One region of the Nibrella viscosa genome, then DNA from elsewhere that is predicted to be linked to it. Evidence: riboswitches for the same ligand, from Rfam matches in the RefSeq annotation. Region 1 holds a riboswitch; the other holds the start of a gene.
What was found. A riboswitch is a leader RNA that binds a small molecule or an ion and turns the genes downstream of it on or off. The one in region 1 is predicted to bind S-adenosylmethionine.
Positions count from the first base shown of each region.

Region 2: another riboswitch for S-adenosylmethionine. It lies ahead of ABD931_RS22455 (O-acetylhomoserine aminocarboxypropyltransferase/cysteine synthase family protein); the one in region 1 lies ahead of metH (methionine synthase).

Region 1 covers NZ_BAABHB010000005.1:421,141-424,272, reverse strand. The annotation lists gene ABD931_RS15640 (SGNH/GDSL hydrolase family protein) at 1-420, shown strand, start outside; gene ABD931_RS15635 (DUF5989 family protein) at 443-592, shown strand; gene ABD931_RS15630 (SxtJ family membrane protein) at 596-982, shown strand; SAM riboswitch class I at 1,053-1,158, shown strand; gene metH (methionine synthase) at 1,261-3,132, shown strand, end outside.
Region 2 covers NZ_BAABHB010000012.1:47,192-50,323, forward strand. The annotation lists gene ABD931_RS22450 (homoserine O-acetyltransferase family protein) at 1-95, opposite strand, end outside; gene ABD931_RS22455 (O-acetylhomoserine aminocarboxypropyltransferase/cysteine synthase family protein) at 153-1,469, opposite strand; SAM riboswitch class I at 1,664-1,775, opposite strand; gene ABD931_RS22460 (DciA family protein) at 1,965-2,288, shown strand; gene ABD931_RS22465 (polysaccharide deacetylase family protein) at 2,341-3,132, opposite strand, start outside.

The DNA of each region.
Region 1 (3,132 bases):
TTTATCTACTGGCAACTGCCGCATGGTAAGGCCTCCTCGTATCTTTCGTATGTGAGAACCGCATACACAAAGCCGGAGATTATCAATGCACACCTGAATGACCTGAATCAGATTATGGCGTATGCCCGGCTGCATAACGCGAAAATGTATCTGGTGCTGTTTCCGTTCTCGCATAACCTGGAAAAGACAACAGAGTATACGCAGCCAGTAGTCGACTTTTTTCAGAAAAACAATGTACCGGTACTCAAAGTAGCCGATCTGGTACGTAATATTGATCCCGATGACCGCATTGTCGGGCGGAACGACGCCCACGCCAGTGCGCTGGTAAACAGGCGGGTGGGCGAGGCTCTGTTTCAATTGGTAGCATCGGGCGGCAAGACCAAAGGGGCCGGAGCCGCACCGCTGGCAAGTTCTAAATAAGTTACACTTAATACTTTAAGTTATGGATTTCTTTCAAGACATATTTCAGTTTCTCAAAGAGCGTAAAAAGTGGTGGCTGGCACCGATGATTATCCTGCTGCTGCTGATTGGCGTCCTGATTGTAATTGGCGGTGGCTCGGCCGTTGCTCCGTTTATTTACACCCTGTTTTAATCCATGAATGCTATCGGAAAGCTTGCTATGAATACCACCGAGAAGGTAAAGGCTCAGTTAGTCATTGTTACCGGATTGCTGGTATTGTATTTTGTCTTTAAATCGGTTTGGTTGCTGTACGCTGCGGTTGCTGTAGGGGTGGTCAGTCTGGCTATACCCGTCATTGGTGACTTTCTGGTCAGAATGTGGTTTAAACTGGCCGAAGTGCTGGGTGCCGTAAACGGCAAAATTATCCTGTCACTGCTTTTCTACGTTTTTCTGTTTCCCATTGCGGTACTGTACCGGCTGTCGACCAAAAATCCGCTGGCCGTGAAACGGAGCGCGGAAAAATCTATGTACGCCGAGCGAAATCATACGTACACGAAAGACGATCTGGAACATACCTGGTAAAAAAGACCGTTCAGGAGGTTCTGTAGGCGCACCGTTTGGCGGTGCGCCTATTTTTTGTATATATTTGTGTTACTTATCGAGAAAGACAGAGGGATTGGACCCGACGAAGTCTTGGCAACCGGCTGCTCCCCACAGAAACGGTGCCACATTCCACCCCAGCCGGGGGAAGATAAGTGTGACAGTCAACACCTGCCCTTTCTTCGATAATTTACCTGATTGACGTAGACTTTTCGGACTAACGAACCGATGTTTAATCGAGCTGTTAACTGCTTGTGCCCTTGAAAAAGATTGCCGACCTCCTGCAACAGCGTATCCTCGTCCTCGACGGTGCTATGGGTACGATGATCCAGCGTTATAACTTAACCGAAGCTGACTACCGGGGCGAGCGCTTCCGCGATTGGCCCCACGACCTGAAAGGCAACAACGATCTGTTGTCGATCACGCAGCCGGACATTATTAAGGAAATTCACTGGCAGTACCTCGACGCGGGTTCCGACATTATCGAGACCAACACCTTCAGCAGTACCTCCATTGCCATGGCCGATTACTATATGGAGGCCCTGGCGTATGAACTGAACTACCAGTCGGCCAGGATTGCGAAAGAAGTGGCGGAGGAGTTTAACCAACTGAATCCGGAAAAACCCCGCTTTGTGGCCGGGGCTATGGGGCCGACCAACCGCACGGCCTCCCTGTCGCCGGATGTAAACAATCCCGGTTACCGCGCCATTACGTTCGATGAGCTTGTTGATGCGTACTACGAGCAGGTAAAAGGGCTGGTCGAAGGCGGCTGCGATCTGCTGCTGGTGGAAACCATCTTTGACACACTTAATGCCAAAGCGGCCCTGTTTGCCATTGATACCTTTTTTACGGGGTGTGGCACGCAACCGTTGCCGATTATGGTATCGGGTACCATTACCGACGCCAGCGGCCGTACACTATCCGGGCAGACGACCGAAGCGTTCCTGTATTCGGTTTCGCACCTGCCCCTGCTGAGCGTGGGTTTGAACTGTGCCCTGGGTGCCGAACTGATGCGGCCCTACGTACAAACCCTGGCCAAAGAAGCCCATTTCTATACTTCGGCCTACCCCAATGCCGGCCTGCCCAACGAGTTTGGCGAGTACGACGAAACGCCCGCCAGCATGGCGTCACAGATCGAAGGCTTTATCCGCGACGGATTTGTCAATATTGTTGGTGGCTGCTGCGGCTCTACACCCGACCATATCCGGGCTATTGCCGAGGCTGCGGCCAAATACCCGCCCCGGCCGATTCCTCAGCCCGAACCCTACCAGAAACTCAGCGGCCTGGAACCGCTGAAAATTACCGAAACGACCAACTTCGTCAACATCGGCGAGCGCACCAACGTGACCGGTTCCAAAGCGTTTGCCCGGCTGATTAAGGCGGGTGACTACGATGCGGCCCTGTCGGTGGCCCGGCAGCAGGTGGAGAACGGTGCGCAGGTTATCGACGTCAATATGGACGAAGGTATGCTCGATTCGGTGGAGGTAATGACTACTTTCCTGAACCTGATTGCCTCGGAACCCGATATTGCCCGCGTGCCAATCATGATCGACTCCTCCAAGTGGGAGGTCATCGAAGCAGGTCTGAAGTGCGTGCAGGGCAAAGCCATCGTCAACTCCATTTCGCTGAAAGACGGCGAGGAAAAGTTTATCGAGCGTGCCCAACTCATCAAACGCTATGGCGCGGCTGCCGTGGTGATGGCCTTTGACGAAAATGGACAGGCCGATAATTACGAACGGCGCATCGAAATCTGCGAACGGGCCTACCGGATACTCGTCGATAAGGTAGATTTCGCGCCCCAGGATATTATCTTCGACCCGAACATTCTGACGGTTGCCACGGGTATCGAAGAGCATAACAACTACGCCGTTGACTTCATCAATGCCACCCGCTGGATCAAAGAGAACTTGCCGCTGGCCAAAGTGAGCGGGGGTGTGTCCAACGTATCGTTCAGCTTCCGGGGTAACGATCTCGTCCGGGAGGCTATTCACACGGCCTTTCTGTACCATGCCATCCGGGCTGGTATGGATATGGGAATCGTTAACGCCGGTCAGTTAGGCGTATATGACGAAATACCCAAAGGCCTGCTGGAACGGGTGGAAGACGTCCTGCTCAACCGCCGGCCCGACGCT
Region 2 (3,132 bases), on a different contig from region 1:
TTTAACGTTCCGCGCGTGGTATAAGCCAGCCGAAAGCCGGGTAGTGAGGCCCCCGCTTCCAGCGAATAGGTGTACTTGTAATCGAAATACTGCAATTGTGAAATGGGTTTGAGGTTTGAGCCGGCCGCCCGGCTCAAACCTTGAACTAAATTTCAGGCTAACGCCGGCTCGGCTATTTTGGCAAACGCCTGTTCCAGATCGGCTTTGATGTCATCGATATGCTCAATACCGGCCGAAATACGCAGCAGACCGGGCTCTACCCCGGCACTGGCCTGCTCATGCTCCGATAACTGCTGGTGCGTGGTAGCCGCCGGGTGAATAATCAGCGTTTTGGCGTCGCCTACATTAGCCAGGTGACTCACCAGTTTCAGGCTGTTGACAAACTGCTCGGCAGCCTCACGACCGCCTTTAACCTTGAACATAAACACCCCCCCAAAGCCGCGTTTCAGGTATTTCTTCGCCAGCTCGTGGTATTTGCTGCTCTCCAGACCAGGATAGTTTACGTACTCGACCTGCTCGTGCTGCTCCAGCCAGCGGGCCAGTTCCAGCGCATTCTGCACCGTCCGATCTACGCGCAGCGACAGGGTCTCCAGGCCCTGCAGCAGCAGGAACGAGTTAAACGGGCTCATACTCGGACCCCAGTCCCGCAGCCCCTCTACCCGGGCGCGGATGATAAACTGGATGTTGCCAAACGGACCGTTCACCCCAAACACATCGCTGAACACCATGCCGTGGTACCCTTCGGCCGGCTCAGAAAATTGCGGGAACTTGCCATTGCCCCAGTTGTACTTACCACTGTCTACGATAACCCCGCCGATGCTTGTGCCGTGGCCGCCAATCCACTTTGTGGCCGATTGAACCACTACGGCTGCACCATGCTCTATCGGCCGGAACAGGTAACCGCCGGTGCCAAAGGTGTTATCCACAATCAGCGGAATATCATACTTCTGCGCCAGCGCGGCAAAGGCCTCAAAATCCGGAACATTGAATTCCGGATTGCCGATGGTTTCCAGGTAGATGGCTTTGGTCTTCTCATCAATCAGCCGCTCAAAGCTCTCCACCTTATCGCCGTCGGCGAAGCGGGCCTCCACGCCGAGTCGTTTGAAAGAAACCTTAAATTGATTATAAGTGCCGCCGTAGAGGTAGGATGTAGTGACAAAATTATCGCCGGTCATCAGGATGTTGTTCAGGGCGATAAACTGAGCCGCCTGCCCCGATGCGGTTGCGAGAGCAGCCACCCCTCCCTCCAGGGCGGCCATACGCTTCTCAAACACATCGGTAGTGGGGTTCATAATCCGGGTGTAAATATTGCCGAACTGCCGCAGCGCAAACAGATCGGCCCCGTGCTCGGAGCTGTTGAATACGTACGACGTAGTCTGGTAGATAGGTACGGCCCGGGCGTTGGTGGTGGGGTCGGTTTCCTGACCAGCGTGGAGCTGCAGGGTTTCAAAATGCAATGAATCGGCCATGACGTTTAGAAAGGTGAAAAGGTGAAAAACTGAATGAAGATAGCATCTTCTGAAAACCAGAAGGTTAGGTAGTTATTATTCGGCAAAGCAGGAGCCTGCCCGGCAGGAGTGGGTCGGATAAAGCATGTGTAGTGACAGACGCAGAAAGCGCCCGTCCATTCGGCGGAGGTACTGGCGTGTAAGCATGAGGTTGTGATTTATAGGCCCTAAATTGCTTTAGGTGGGAATTAGCACCTTGTCCCAGGTATACAGGATAGGTTGCCAGAGGTTCGCAGAGCCCAGTCTCTCCCCTCTTCTGTATAAATCAACGCGTGATCCGACCCGGCATAGCGGTCGGCGGAGCTATTGACTTGATGCTGCAAGTATACGACCAAAACAGCCGACACGCAACTATCGTCCGGTATTTTGGCCGGAAACGCTGAAAAATAAATAGTGTGTAAATGGGCTTTACTCCTTGCGCACCGTTGCTTACTTTTGTAGGAAGACACCTCCACTATGAACAATACCTACCGTCCCTATAAAGATACGGCCCGCAAAGCCGGCATCACCACGCTTAAAGATGCCATTGATCAGATGCTTAAGTCGTATCAACTACAAAGCCGCTTCAATGAGACGTACCTGGAAGCGTTCTGGGGGAAAATGATGGGTAGTGCTATTGCCTCCCGCACCAACCGGCTATACGTGCGCGACAACATTCTTTATATTGAAATTGCCTCAGCCCCACTCCGCAACGAACTGGTTACGGCCAAGCACAAAATGATTCAACTCATCAACAAAGACATTGGAGCCGAGGTAATCCGGGATGTAGTATTTATCTGACCAGTTCCGGTACGCCTGGTGCCGCGTTGAAGGTGTGTAGCACCAGGAAGGCTTATTGGGTTACCAGTTGATGTGACAAAAGGGAACAAGCTACTTTCTGCATAGTCTGAAAATCACCATGTTCTCCCAGAAAGCGTAATAGATTTTCGGTGCGGTCGAGCAGCCGCTCGTTGGAGTACCGGCGCACAAACGGCGCAATCCGGCTGTATTCAGATAAGTCGGTAAACTCCCAGGGATGCACATAGAGGTTTAGCAGACCATCGTGCCGGAGGGTTTGCAGGCATAACCGCTTATAGAGCGCAAACGGAAAATTCTTCAGACTCAACCAGAACAGCGGTATCCGGAGCCGGGGTGTCACCGAAGCCGGCATCTGCAATACACCATTCTCCACAAACGGCGTTCGGGGTGCCCGCAGATTATTGTATTTACCGGGCAGAAATGTCGGATGCAACGACGAGTTATAGACATAGCCTGCAGCCGCCACATCGCCGGCATCCACCTTCGCCATATTAGCCATTCGAAAACCAACCACCGGGTTCCCGGTGAGGTTTTCCAGAACAGCTTTTGACGACGCCAGATCAGCCGGCTCAAACGTCCAGTGGTGGTAGCCATGAGAAGCAATCTCATGTTTATGGGCCAGTCGCCGGATCAGCCGGGGTTCATGGAGAGCATAGTTGGCGGTGGTAAACAGAGTAGTACGGGCGTCTACTACTTCAAACCGTTCGGCCAGCAAGAATAGACCACGGGTTGAGACCGCGATCTGTTCGCTCATCGGAATGTCGTACCCGTACCGGAGCGCGGTATCAAACTCCTCCACGTCGACCGTAAACAGGATGCTTCTTGT